Regions from separate parts of the Roseomonas sp. SRI_022 genome, predicted to be linked through region 2. Evidence: riboswitches for the same ligand, from Rfam matches in the RefSeq annotation. Region 2 holds a riboswitch; the other holds the start of a gene.
What was found. A riboswitch is a leader RNA that binds a small molecule or an ion and turns the genes downstream of it on or off. The one in region 2 is predicted to bind cobalamin.
Positions count from the first base shown of each region.

Region 1: another riboswitch for cobalamin. It lies ahead of metE (5-methyltetrahydropteroyltriglutamate--homocysteine S-methyltransferase); the one in region 2 lies ahead of AC2YHJ_RS25480 (TonB-dependent receptor plug domain-containing protein).

Region 1 is NZ_JBYCZL010000011.1:91,170-98,251, reverse strand. It holds gene AC2YHJ_RS13035 (GNAT family N-acetyltransferase) at 1-510, shown strand, start outside; gene AC2YHJ_RS13030 (carbon-nitrogen hydrolase family protein) at 507-1,394, shown strand; gene lpxB (lipid-A-disaccharide synthase) at 1,391-2,542, shown strand; gene metE (5-methyltetrahydropteroyltriglutamate--homocysteine S-methyltransferase) at 2,627-4,942, opposite strand; cobalamin riboswitch at 5,009-5,230, opposite strand; gene AC2YHJ_RS13015 (DUF1254 domain-containing protein) at 5,455-6,900, shown strand; gene AC2YHJ_RS13010 (SDR family NAD(P)-dependent oxidoreductase) at 6,984-7,082, opposite strand, start outside.
Region 2 is NZ_JBYCZL010000038.1:36,476-43,557, reverse strand. It holds partial or broken gene AC2YHJ_RS25490 (energy transducer TonB) at 1-120, shown strand, start outside; gene AC2YHJ_RS25485 (cob(I)yrinic acid a,c-diamide adenosyltransferase) at 176-736, shown strand; gene AC2YHJ_RS25480 (TonB-dependent receptor plug domain-containing protein) at 807-2,798, opposite strand; cobalamin riboswitch at 2,948-3,166, opposite strand; gene AC2YHJ_RS25475 (exopolysaccharide biosynthesis protein) at 3,383-4,057, opposite strand; gene AC2YHJ_RS25470 (enoyl-CoA hydratase) at 4,229-5,023, opposite strand; gene AC2YHJ_RS25465 (CaiB/BaiF CoA transferase family protein) at 5,029-6,246, opposite strand; gene AC2YHJ_RS25460 (CBS domain-containing protein) at 6,313-6,738, opposite strand; gene osmF (glycine betaine ABC transporter substrate-binding protein OsmF) at 6,936-7,082, shown strand, end outside.

The DNA of each region.
Region 1 (7,082 bases), on a different contig from region 2:
TTCCGTGACTGGCCGTATCTCTACGACGGCACGGCCGGCTACGAGGAAACCTACCTCGCCGCCTATGCCGACAGCCCCGGCGCCGCGGTGATCGCCGCGATCGACGGGGATCGCGCGGTTGGTTGCGCCACCTGCCAGCCGATGCTGGAAGCGACGGCGCCGGTGCAGGCGGCCTTCAGCGGGCGCGGCCTCGACCCCGCGCGCTTCTGCTATTTCGGCGAGAGCGTGCTGCTGCCTGAGTATCGCGGCCGCGGTGCCGGCGTGCGCTTCTTCGAGATGCGGGAAGCGCATACACGCTCGCTCGGCCTGCAGGCGGCCGCCTTCTGCGCCGTGACGCGCAACGACAACGACCCGCGCAGGCCGAAGGACTACGTCCCGCTCGATGCCTTCTGGGGCAAGCGCGGCTACACGCGCCGCGCCGACATCTCCGTCATCTTCGAGTGGAAGGAGGTCGACGACGATCGCGACACGCCGCATGCCCTCGGCTTCTGGGTGAAGGACCCGCTGTGAGCGCGCCGCTGCGGCTGGGGCTGCTGCAATACGGCGTCGGGCAGCCCGCATCGGTCGCCGCTTTCGCCCGCGCGCTGGAAGCGCGGCTGGAACAAGGGCGTGCGCAGGCCGACCTGCTGGTGCTGCCGGAATATGCCTGCGTCGAACTGGGTGCGGCGCTTGCCGGCGGTAATGCGGCGGATGAGGCCACCGAACTCGCCGCGATGGTTGCCGCGGGGCCGGACATCCTGGCCGCGATGCGCGATGTCGCGCGGCGGCTCGGCGTCTGGCTGCTGCCAGGCACGCTGCCGTTGCGGCGGGCTGACGGCCGCATCGTCAACCGCGCACCGCTGATCGCGCCTGATGGCCGCATGGCGGTGCAGGAGAAGCGGGCGATGACGCGCTTCGAGACCGAACGCTGGGGCGTGACGCAGGGTGCCGACCCGAATGTGTTCGATACGCCCTGGGGCCGCATCGGCATCTCGGTCTGCTACGACGTGGAATTCCCCAAGCATGTCCGCACGCAGGTCGAAGCAGGCGCCTGGCTGATCCTCGCACCGTCCTGCACGGACACGATGCACGGCTTCAACCGCGTGCGTATCGGCGCGGCGGCACGCGCGATGGAGAACCAGTGCTACGTCGCCATCACCCCGACGGTGGGCGCGGCACCATGGTCCGCGGCGCTCGACGTGAATCGCGGTCACGCGGCGGTGTTCGGCCCGGTCGATCGCGGCTTCCCCGAGGATGGCGTGCTGGCGCGCGGGGCGCTCGACCAGGATCAATGGGTGTTCTGCACGCTCGACCCTGCCCGCATCGCCGCGGTGCGGGAGGATGGCCAGGTCCGTAACCACCGGGACTGGCCGAGGCGCCCCTTCGACGCCCCTGCCCCAGCGGTCTTCGCATGACGCGCATCCATGTGGTGGCCGGAGAGGCCTCCGGCGACGTGCTCGGCGCGCGGCTGATCGCGGCCCTGCGGGCGCGGCGGCCCGATCTGGAATTCTCCGGCATCGGTGGGCCGCGCATGGCCGAACAGGGCGTGCCGAGCCTGTTCGACTATCGCGAACTCGCCCTGATGGGCCTGCTGGAGGTGCTGCCCAAGATTTTCCGGCTGAAGCGGTTGCTGGCCGATGCCGTGGCCGATGTCGCATCGCGCCGGCCGGATGTGCTGGTGACGATCGACAGCCCCGGCTTCACGCTGCGGCTGGCGGAACGCGTGAAGCCGCTCGGCGTCCCGGTGGTGCACTACGTCGCGCCGCAGGTCTGGGCCTGGCGGCCGGGGCGCGTGGCCGAACTGAAGCACAAGGTGGACCGCATCCTCTGCCTGCTGCCCTTCGAACCGATCTTCTTCGAGAATGCAGGCATTCCCGTCACCTTCGTCGGTCATCCCGTGTTGGAAAGCGGCGCGGACCGCGGCGACGCGGCGCGCTTCCGCGCGGCGCACGACCTGACGGAGGCCGATCGCCCCGTCATCGTCATGCCCGGCAGCCGGCGGATGGAAGCGTCCCGCCTGCTGCCGGTCTTCGGCGGCGCGTTGCGGCTCGCGGCGCAACGCCTGCCCAGCTTGCGCCCGGTGCTGCCCGTCGCACCCATCGTCGCCGAGGCGGTGCGCAACGCCGCCGCCGACTGGCCGGCCACGCCCATCCTGATCGAGGGCAACGACGCCAAGCACGATGCCTTCGCCGCCGTCGCGCAATCCGGCGGCGCGGGGCTGATCAAGTCCGGCACCTCCTCGCTGGAGATGGCGGTCGCCGGCATCCCGCATGTCGTCGCCTACCGGCTCAACCCGATCACCGCCGAGATCGCGCGGCGGCTGGTGAAGGTGCCGCATGCCTCGCTGGTGAACCTGCTGGCGGAACGCGAAGTCGTGCCGGAACGCATCCAGGGGCCCTGCACGCCGGAATCGCTCGCCGAGGCGCTGCTGCGCCCGATGCTCGACCCCGCCGTGGCCGCTGCGCAACGTGAAGGCTTCGCCGAGGCGCTGGCGCATCTGCGCGCGCCGGAGGGCCTGCCCTCCGAGGCTGCGGCGGTGGCCGTACTCGGCATGCTGGGTTGAAGGCTGGAGGGGCGTCGCCCCTCCAGACCACCCCACCAAAGGCCAGTGGCCTTTGGAATGCCGTCAATTGGCACAATGCGCGGGCTATGCCGCCTCCGCCCGCAGCCGGCGCGCCGCCGCGACCAGATTCGCCATGGCCGGCTTCACCTCCGCCCAGCCGCGCGTCTTGCAGCCGCAATCGGGGTTCACCCACAGCCTTTCGCGCGGCAGGTGGCGCGCGGCCTGGCGCAGCAGTGCGACCATCTCCTCGGCACCCGGCACGCGCGGGCTGTGGATGTCCCACACCCCCGGCCCGATCGCGTTGGGGTAATCGAAGTCGACAAAGGCGCGCAGCAACTCCATCCGGCTGCGCGCCGTCTCCACCGAGATCACATCCGCATCCATCGCGGCGATGGCACCGATGATGCCGTTGAACTCGGCGTAGCACATGTGGGTGTGGATCTGCGTCGCATCGCCCACGGCGCTGGCGCTGAGCCGGAAGCAGAAGGCCGCCCAGTCGAGATAGGCCGCCTGGTCGGCGCGGCGCAGCGGCAGGCCCTCGCGGAAGGCGGGCTCGTCGATCTGGATGATGGCGATGCCGGCGTCTTCCAGGTCGCGCACCTCCTCCCGCAACGCGAGTGCGATCTGCGTGCAGACCTCGCGGCGGGGAATGTCCTCTCGCACGAAGGCCCAGAACAGCATCGTCACCGGCCCGGTGAGCATGCCCTTCACCGGACGATCGGTGAGCGACTGCGCATGGCGTGCCCAGTGCAGCGTCATCGGCTCGGGGCGGGAGACATCGCCCCAGATGATCGGCGGCGCGACGCAGCGGCTGCCATAGGACTGCACCCAGCCATGCCTGGTGAAGGCGTAGCCCTGCAACTGCTCCCCGAAATACTTGACCATGTCGTTGCGCTCGAACTCGCCATGGACGAGGACATCCACGCCCTCCGCCTCCTGCCAGGCGATCGCCTCCGCGGTCAGTGCTTCCATCCGCGCGGTGTAGTCGGCGCTGCCCAGCACACCGCGCGCGTGGTCGGCGCGCGCCCTGCGGATCTCGGCGGTCTGCGGGAACGATCCGATGCTCGTCACCGGGAAGGGCGGCAGGTTCAGGCGGTGCTGCTGCGCGGCCGCACGCTGCGGATAGGCCGAGACACGCTGCGCCATGCGCGGCGTCACGGCAGCGACCGCCGCGGCGACGCCTGCGTCATGGACGCGCGGATCGGCGCGCCATTCGGCCAGGGCACGGTCGGAGTCCGCCAGCGCGGCGGCGATGACGCCCTCACCCTCATCGAGGCCACGGGCCAGTGCCGCGATCTCCGCAAGCTTCTCCTCCGCGAAGGCGAGGCGGCGCTTCAGCTTGGGATCGAGCGCATCCTCCCGTGCCAGCGTGTGCGGCACGTGAAGCAGCGAGCAGCTCGGCGCGACCAGCAATTGCCGCGTGCCGCGCCGCCCGGCGACGCCGCGCAGCGTCGCGAGCGCCGCGCGCAGATCCGTCCGCCACACATTGCGGCCATCGACGACGCCGAGCGACAGCCAGCGATCCGCCGGCAGCGCATCGAGCGCCGCGTCCAGCCCATCGCGCCCGCGCGTCAGGTCCAGATGCAGCCCATGCACCGGCAACCCGGCGGCAATCGGCAGATTGTCGCGCAGCCCGCCGAAATAGGTCGCGAGCAGCAGCCGCAGCCCCGGCGCGGCATCCGCCAAGCGCCGGAAGGCCGCCGCATAGGCCTCCGCCGCGTCGGCCGGCAGGTCCGTCACCAGGCAGGGCTCGTCGATCTGCACCCAGGATGCGCCGGCCTCCGCGATGCCGCGCAGCGCGGCCTCATAGGCCGGCAGCAGGGCGGGCAGCAGCGAGAGCGGTGCGACGCCATCCTCGGTCTTGGACAGCAGCAGGAAGGAGACGGGGCCGAGCAGCACGGGGCGCGTGCGGCAATTCCCGGCCAGACCCTCGACGACGGCCTCGGCCCAGCGGTTGTGCAGCAGGCGGAAGCGCGTGGCGGCCGACAGGCGCGGCACCAGGTAGTGGTAGTTGGTGTCGAACCACTTGGTCATCTCAAGCGCCGGGGCGTCCGGCGCGACGCCGGCCTCACGCTCCGCCGCGTTGCCACGCGCCCCGCGCGCCAGGGCGAACAGCGTCGTGAGGCTCGCCGGCCCCTGCCCGCCCCAGCCGTAGCCCTGCGGGATGGCGCCGAAGGCGAGCGCGGTTTCCAGCACATGGTCGTAGAGCGCGAAATCAGCCGAGGCGACATGGCCGATGCCCGCACCGCGCTGCGTGGCCCGCGCATTGCCACGCAGCACGGCACCGACGGCGTGCAGGCCGCCCTCATCGAGCGTGCCGGTCCAATGGGCCTCAAGCGCGGCCTTCCATTCGCGGCGTGGGCCGATGCGGGGGTAGCCGAGGGTGGCTGCGATGGTCATCGCGTGCGTCTCCGCCCCCGGTGCACCCAGCCCGGCGGCCAAAGGGTGGCGCTGCCCGCGGATGAAGGCGGGTCGGCGGCGCCGGCAGGTTTCCTGGCTTGCGGGTCGCCACCACCGGCCCGCCTTCCCGCACGGTGGACCGTGCAGTGGCCCGCAGTGGCACTGCGGAAGGGCCGGCGGCTCACCGCCGACAGTTGCTGGGGCAGCCGCCGACTGACGGGGGCGATCCCCGCATACGGCGTTCCCTCTTACGCCCGCTCGCGCAGGACCAACGCCTCATAAGGATATCTGTATGTCTTTCTGATGCAAGCGCCGAATTTGCGCTGGCGATCGGATATAATTCCTATTATGCTGTCTCATCGCTGCAGGGTCGTGTCTTCGCGCCGAATCTGGATAGCCTTTCATTCGGACGCCGGCCCGATGCGCGGGTAACATCCATTGCGACACCGCATCGCGGGACCAGGCGCGCCAGGCGGCCCGCCACCACGATGCCGCTGCAGGAGAGATCACGCATGTCCATCGTTACCAGGCGCGGCGTCGTCGCGGCGTCCACGCTTGCGGCTCCGCTGCTCGCTGCCGGTCGGGCCGGGGCGCAGCCATCCGAGATGCCAGCCGCCCACACCAGCGATGCGGCGCAGGTGCTGATGGATGCCTATATCTACGGCTACTCGCTGATCACCACCGAGGTGACGCGGGTGCAGATGTCGAACGTGCCCGAAATGCGTGGGCTGCAAGCCCCGATGGGGCAGTTCATCAATGTGCCCCGCTACCCACCGGCGGACTACCGGGGTGTCTCGGCGCCGAATGCCGACACCCTGTATTCGCTCGCCTGGCTCGACCTCGGCGCGGAACCGATGGTCTTCTCGCATCCCGACATGGGCAACCGCTTCTTTCTGTTCCCCATGTACAGCCTGTGGATGCCGGTCGTGGAATCGCCCGGCACCCGCACCACGGGCGGAAAGGCGGCGAATTTCCTGATCACCGGGCCGGGCTGGTCGGGGCAGGTGCCGGCGGGGATGACGCGGATCAGTTCGCCGACCCGCTACCTCGTCATCCTGGGGCGTACCTTCGCGGATGGCACGGACGCCGACTACGCCGCGGTCAACGCCTTGCAGGCCCAGTACAAGCTGACGCCGCTCTCGGCCTTCGGCAGCAACTACACCTTCCGTGCCCCGCCGGTGGACCCGAACCCCGGCTTCAGCATGACCGACAAGCCGCAATCGGTGATCCTCGGCTTGTCCGCCGAGGACTACTTCACCCGCATGGCGCGGCTGATGGGCGGGGCCGCTCCGCCGGCACCGGAGGATGCGCCGATGCTCGCCCGCATGGCGCAGGTCGGCATCGTGCCGGGCCAGCCCTTCGATGCGTCGAAGCTGCCCGCCGCCGCGCGCGAGAGCCTGCGCGACCTGCCGCAGCGTGCCTTGCGGGCCATCGAGGCCAATCGCGTCGCGATGGGCACGATGGTCAATGGCTGGATCATCACCAAGGGCCTCGGGCGCTATGGCACCGACTACATGAAGCGCGCGCTGGTCGCGGCCTTCGGCTGGCCGGCCAATCTCGAGGACGACGCGGTCTATCCCTACACGACCGTGGACAGCGAGGGACGGACGCTGAACGGGGCGAACCGCTACACCCTGACCTTCCCGGCGGGGCAGACGCCGCCGGTCAACGGCTTCTGGTCGATCACCATGTATGAGATCGACCAGGGCTGGTGGTTCGTGCCCAACCGGCTGAACAAGTTCACTGTCAGCCCGCGCAACAACCTCAAGGCCAATGCCGACGGTTCGACGACGCTGTATTTCCAGCGCGAATCACCCGGTGCGGAGCTGGAGAGCAACTGGCTGCCGGCCCCGGCCGGGGATTTCATCCCGATGCTGCGGATGTATTGGCCCAAGGCGGACGCACCTTCGATCCTCAACGGCACCTGGACACCGCCGCGGGTCCTGAAGGTCGGCTGAAACGCGATCGGGGGTGGCCCGCGCGCCACCCCCGATAAAGCGATAAAAGGGATAAAAACCTAAAAGCCTAAAGTGCCCGCAACCTACGCGTGCATGATGCTGCCGCCATCCTCGATCCAGTTCTGGCCGGTGATGAAGGAGGCGGCGTCCGACAGCAGGAAGCAGATCAGCGGCGCGACTTC
Region 2 (7,082 bases):
GCCGCGGTGGAGGCGGCGCGGCGCTGGCGCTTCCGCCCCGCGACGCGGGCGGGGACGCCGGTGGCCGCGACCTTGCCGACGGCGGTGCATTTCCGGCTGTCGGATGGGCGCGGGCGATGAGGCTTGCCGCGTTGCCGCGGCACGCCATAACGAAACGGAAACCCGGGGGTGAGGCATGGTGAAGCTCGACGTCATCACGACGCGTGGGGGCGATGGCGGGGAGACCTCGCTCGGCGATGGGCGGCGCGTGCGCAAGGATGCGCTGCGGGTCGAGGCCTTCGGCACGGTGGATGAGGCGAATGCCGTGCTCGGCCTGGTGCGGTTGCATGTGGGCGCCGATGCGGTCGCCGATGCGATGCTCTCGCGCATCCAGAATGAGTTGTTCGATGTCGGTGCCGATCTCTGCGTGCCGGGGGAGGCCGGGGCGCGGCTGCGGGTGTCCGACACGCAATCGCTGCGGCTCGAGGCCGAGATCGCGGAGATGAACGCCGCGCTGACGCCGCTGCGGTCCTTCGTGCTGCCGGCGGGTTGCGCGGGGGCGGCGCATGCGCATCTGGCGCGCACCGTGGTGCGACGGGCCGAACGCCTGGTGGTGGCGCTGGCGGCGGCGGAGGAGGTGAACGCCGCGGTGATCCGCTACCTCAACCGCTTGTCGGACCATCTGTTCGTGCTGTCGCGCCACCTGAACGCGGCCGCCGGTGGCGACGTGCTCTGGGTCCCTGGAGCGACGCGGTAAAGAACCGCGGTCCAGGGGGCCGTTGCCCCCTGGTGGGGTGGTCTGGAGGGGCAAAGCCCCTCCAGCAACGTCAGAACGTCCCGCGCAGCCCGGCCACCGCCGTCCGCCCCGGAATCACGAACCCATTCGCCGGCTCGTACCGCGTGTTGCCGAGGTTGCGGAATTCCACGAACCCCGCGAGCTGCTCAAGGATCGGCACCGTCGCGGTCAGGTTGAACACCGTGCCCGCGTCGTTCTTGCCGGCCGTGGTGATGGAGGTGCCATCGTCGTTGTACCGCGCGAAGGCGCCTTCCGGCGATTGGCCCGTGTAGAGGATCTCCGGCACCACCACGATGCGCTGGTTGCGCGGGCCGTCCCACGGAGTGGGGGCGGAGAAGCGCATGGTCAGGCTGGCGATGTTGCGTGGCCGGCGCGGCAGCGGCTGGTCGTTAGTGGTGTCGCGCGCTTCCTGCACGGTCCAGGCGCCGGTCAGGGAGAACCAATCCGTCGGGCGCAGCGTGATGGCGAACTCGCCGCCGCGGATGCGTGCGCTGTCCACGTTGATCAGCGTGGTGAAGGACTGGTCGTAATTGATCAGGTTGCTGATGCGGCTGTCGAAATACAGCGCGGAGATGGTTGCCCAGGACCCGATATCGGTCTCGATGCCCGCTTCCCAGGCGATGCCGTCCTCCGGGCGAAGGTTCGGGTTGCCCTGGAAGAACCCGGTGATCGTGCCAAAGCGCTGGAACAGCGAGGGCGCCTTGAAGGATGTGCCGCCGGCCGCGCGCAGGCGGGAGGAGATCTCGGGCAGCGCGAGCACCGCGCCGAGGCGCCAACTGGTGAAGCCGTCGAAACCTTCCGGCCCGTCGTAGCGGAGGCCCGCGGTCAGATCGAGCCGGTCGAACAGCCGCCCCTGGATCGAGGCGTAGCCCGCCCCGGACCGCTGCGACGCATCGACGGTGGTGCGGAAGAAGGCGGAGCCATTGGCGCTGTCCGCCGTCTCGCGTTCCCACTGGCCGCCGAACAGCATGACGACATCGGTCAGCACGCCGGCATCGGGGAAGCGCAGCGTGTTGTCCCAGGAGAAGGCCTGGCGGCTCGCGCGGTACTGGTCGTCGGCCGAGCCGAAGGGGTTCCCCGGATCGGGCAGGTTGGTGTAGCGCCGCCGGTTGGTGCTGCCCGAGAGGGTGAAGCCCGTGGTCCATGCGCCGCCGAACAGGTCGGTCGCGCTGCGGACGTAGCCGAACCAGGACTGGTCCTGCCCGGTGTAGTTCGGGTCGTCATTGGGCACGTCGTCGAGGCCGACGGTGTTCTCGCGCCCACGGACCAGTCCTTCGATGCGAGTGCGGCCGAAGACCTCGCCGGGGGTGGTCTCGCCCAGAGTCAGGCCCAGCCGGGCGGTGACGATGGCCGAGCGCAGCCCGTCGAGTTCCCCGCCGTTCTGGTAGAAGCGCGGCGCCATGGCGTTGGACCCGCGCGTGGACAGGCCCTGGCCGGTAACCTGGTAATCCACCGCACCGACCGTCCCGCCCATGCCGGCGAAGCCGCGCACGGTGTTGTTGGACCCGCCGGCGGCTTCGAAATAGGGCGCTGCGACGCGGTCGGCGGGTGCGGAGCGGGTGATGAGGTTCACCACGCCGCCGATCGCCGCGGAGCCATAGAGCGAGGAGACCGGCCCGCGCACGACCTCGATGCGTTCGATGTCGCCGAGGAGTTCATTGCCGAAGTTGAAGGCGCCGTTGGGTTCCGATGGATCGTTCACCGGCACGCCGTTCATCAGCACCAGCACCTGCCGCGAATTGGCGCCGCGGGCGAAGCCGGAGGCCTGCTGGCCGAGGCCGCCCGCCTGCAGCAGGCGGAAGCCCGGCACGGCCGCCAGCGCATCGGCCAGGGTGACGTAACCGTTCTCCTGGATGGTCTGGCGGTCGATGACAGTGACCGGGGCGGGGATGCGGTCCCGCGGCGTGGGGATGCGCGTGGCAGTGACGACCATGTCGGGCACGGCCGGGGTGGTGGAGACCTCCTGCGCCCAGGCGGGGGCGAAGGGGGTGAGGGCGATCAGGGCGAGGATCCGGTGTTTCATCCGGGGGTCCCTCCGTTGCACGGTCCGCGTTTCGCCCTGGTGCCGTGTTGGCACCGGGGCGGGCTTGCGTCGTGCTCGCATGACGGAGGCGCGCGCCGGATGGAACGCAGCCTGGGTCCGTTGCGCCGGTGCTCCCCGCCCGGCACGCGCGAGACAACTCTGCGCCGGCCGGTCTCCTGGCTCACGACGGGGCGGGGAGGGTGTCCCGCCGCCGGTCCCGCCTTCTCGCACCCGGAGGGGCACAATGGCGCGTGGGACCGGTCTCGTCGCCTACAGTTGCGGGGGCAGCCGCGCTTGGGCAGTGAGGATCACCGCATCGCGCGTTCCCGTTTCAGCCCTTCCGGGCCACCGGCGCATGGCGCGGAACCTAGGCCGCGCCGCCGCGTCGCGTCCAGCGGCCCATTGCATGCGCCGCTGGAGTCTTTGCCTGGCCTCAGGCGCCGGCGCCGGCCTTCGCCGGCTTGGCTTCGCGCCCCGCACTGTTGCGTTGGGGACGGCGGTTGGTCTGGGCGCGGTCGCGCTTTGCGCTCCTGGCCCGATACGTGGCATCGGGCCGAGCGGTCAGCGCCGACGCATCCGCGGTCTCAATAAATATAATGCAATGCCTCGAGGCCGAACCACATCAGGGCTCCGAGCACCGCGGTGGCGAACAGGTTGCCCAGCAGGGTCAGGCCCATGCCGATGCCGACCACCTTGCTGTCGTTCTCCACCACGCCGAGCGCCATGACGATGGTCCCGAAGGCCGGTGGGCCGTTGGTGCCCGGCCCGGGCAGGATCAGCATCAGCGCCGCATAGGCGGTCAGCCAGCCGACCACCTTGTCGGCGGTGGGGCCGGTGAAGGTCCCCGGGCGCGGGCGCACCCAGCGTTCGATCTTGGCGATGGCGCGGGAGACGCGGGTGGTCGAACCCGGCGCCAGCCGCAACAGGTCCGTGCGCTTGAGCGACTGGCGCGCGATGAAGCCCGGCAGCTTCGGCTTGCGGAAGCCAAGGCCCATCTGGACGCCGAGGATCAGCATCGGCGTACCGAAGACGGATGCCATGCCGGGCAGCAGGCCGGGCAGGCAGAGCATCAGGATCAGCAGGCCGAAGGCGCGGTCGCCGAAGGCCTCGGCCATCTCGCCAAGGGTGATCCGCTCGCCGCTGCATTGCGCGGCCACTTCGGCCACAAGCCGGGATATCGGCGCGCCGGGATGGGCCGCGGCCAGCCCGACTTCCACGCCATGCTCGGTCAGGAGAGCTTGTTCGTGATGTGAATCCACGCGTGATCGCATCCCTGTCGGCCGGTTCGCCAGGTCATGCCCGGCCGGCGGGGTTGGGTAGCACAGCGGGTAGGGCGACCGAAATGCCCGCACGCATGTCATTTCAGCAACCGCGCCGTCAGGCGCGGTCGCCGATGGGGCGCCGGTTGCGGCGACGCCCCGCCGCTCGCTTCAGCGGCCCTGAAACGCCGGCCTGCGCTTTTCCATGAAGGCGCGGCGGCCTTCCTGATAGTCGGCGCTGTCGAAGCAGGCTGACATGGCGGCATTGATCGCGGCCATGTCGCGATCGGCACGGTCCTGCAGCACGGCCTGCACCGTCCGCTTGTTGGCGTAGAGCGACAGCGGCGCATTGACGGCAAGCGTCGCGGTCAGCTTCGCCACCTCATCGGCCAGCGCATCGGCGGCGACGACCTTGTTGATCAGCCCGACGCGCTGGGCTTCCTGTGCGTCGAAACGTTCGCCCGTCATCAGGATCATGTGGGCATGCGCGGGGCCGACCAGGTCCACCAAGTGCCGCACCATGTCGAAGCCATAGGCGATGCCGAGCTTCGCCGCGGGGATGCCGAACTGGCTGCCTTCCGCTGCGATGCGGATGTCGCAGGACATGGCGATGCCAAGCCCGCCGCCCATGCAGAAGCCGCGGATCTCGGCGATCACAGGCTTGGGGAAGGAAGCGAGCTTCAACCGCCCCCCCGCCGTCTGCTTGCTGTATTCGCGCTGTGCGTCGGCATCGGACCGCAGCTTGTCGAACTGGCTGATGTCGGCGCCGGACACGAAGGCCTTGTCCCCCGCGCCGGTCAGCACGATGCAGCGCACCGATGCGTCGGCCTCGAAGATGTCCAGCGCCTCGCCCATGCCGGCCCACATCGTGACCGACATGGCGTTGCGCTTCTCGGGCTGGTTGAAGGTGATGCGCCCGACGCCGTCCTTGATCTCGGCGAGGATCTTCCCGTCAGCGAACTCCATCGCGCTCAGGCCTCGCCGATCACGCCGAGGCCGCGCAGGCGGGCCACGTCGTCGTCGCTGTAGCCGTGTTCCCGCAGGATCTCGGCGGAATGCTCGCCGAGCCGCGGCGGGATGCGGCGCACCTCGCTCTCATGCCCTTCGATGTTGATGGCGGTGGAGACGAGGTTCGTTTCCCCGCGCCCCGGGATGGTGATGGGCATGGCCATGCGCAGATGCTGCACCTGCGGGTCTGCGAAGACCTGGTCCACCTTGTTGATCGGCCCGCAGGGAATGCCGATCCGCTCCAGCAGGTCGATCCAATGTTCGGATGGCTTCTGCTTGAACACGTCGGTGATCGCCGCGTTCAGGCGCGCGCGGTCGGCGCTGCGGCCCTTGGCGGTCTTCCATTCCTCGACCTCGAGCCATTCGGGATGGCCGACGGCCTCGGCGAACTGCGCCCACATCTTGGGCGAGGAGGCGGCGATGTTCACCGGCTTGTCGGCGGTCTCGAAGGCACCCATCGGGATGTTCACGGGGTGGTCATTGCCGGCCTGGCCCGGCACTTCCCCGTCCATCAGGTAGCGCGCCGCCTGCAGGTCCAGCATGAAGACCATGGATTCCAGCAGGGAGGTGTGCACCCAGCGCCCCTTGCCGGTCTTCTGGCGATCCCACAGCGCCATCATCACCGCCAGCGCAAGCAGGTTGCCCGCGGTGAGGTCGACGAAGGGAATGCCTGCGCGCATTGGCCCGCGGCCCTTCTCGCCGGTGATCGTCATCATGCCGCCCATGCCCTGGGCGATCTGATCGACGCCGGCGCGCTCGGAATACGGCCCGGTCTGGCCGAAGCCCGAGATCGACGCATAGACGAGGCGCGGATTCACCGCCCGCACCTGCTCCGGCCCGATGCCGAGGCGGTGCTTCACCCGCACGCGCATGTTCTCGACCAGCACGTCCGCGGTCTTGGCCAGTTCGAAGAAGGCTTTCTTGCCCTCCTCGGTCTTCAGGTCGAGCGCGATCGACCGCTTGTTGCGGTGCAGGTTCTGGAAGTCATAGCCATCCCGCGATCCGCCGAGGCCGTCATTGAAGGACGGTGGCTCGACGCGGATCACCTCGGCCCCCCAATCCGCCAGGTGACGCACGCAGGTCGGGCCGGCACGCGCCAGCGTCAGGTCCAGCACGCGGATGCCGGCGAGCGGCAGCGTCGCCTCCTGCGCGAGCTTCGGGTCGATGTGGCTTTCCGGCATGCTTCGTCCTCCGTCCCGCCAAGACTAGGGCGGGGCGGCGGAGGTGCCTAGGGCAGGGGGCCAGCGCTACCGGATGCTGGCGAAGATCTGCTCCTCGACCTCGATCTGCGCGCGTTCCAGCGCCCGGAAGTCGCTGCGCAGCACGAGGGAGCGCACCTGGCCGGCCTCGACGACCGGCAGGTGGCGGAAGCCGCCGTCATGCATCAGGTGCAGCGCATCGATGGCGCGGTCGCGCGGACCCAGTGCCTCGACCTTCGGCGTCATCACCTCCCCCAACGTCGTCACCGCGGCGTCGCGGCCCTCGGCCAGCATGCGGCAGATCGCGTCGCGGCCTGTGAAGATGCCCAGCAAATGGCCCTGCGCATCGGTCACAAGCACCGCGGTGGCTTGGACCTCCCGCATGCGGGTGCAGGCCAGTTGCACCGTGGCTTCAGGAAGCAGGCACACGACATCGCGATGCGGCGCGACACTGATCAGCGGGCGATCCTTCATGGGCTGAAGCTCCTGCGTGGCTTCCGGGGGGCGGCACGCGGCGCGGGCAGGGGCTGCGGCGGCCGTGCCAGGGCACCACTATAGCGCGCGGGCCGGGCAGCGGTTGAGGATTTCATGACCGCGCCGCTCCCCGGGGTCGCGGAGGCCGCGTCTTGCGTGGCAGTCTCCGGGCCATCGGGAAGCAGGAGGAGCGCGAGATGATCCGCATCGCTGGAATGACCCGCCGTCATGGCCTGATCGCTGCCGGCGCGACCCTGCTCGCGGCACCCGCCCTTGCCCAGGCGCGACCGGTCGTCGTCGCCAGCAAGATCGACACCGAGGGCGGGCTGCTCGGCCAGATGATC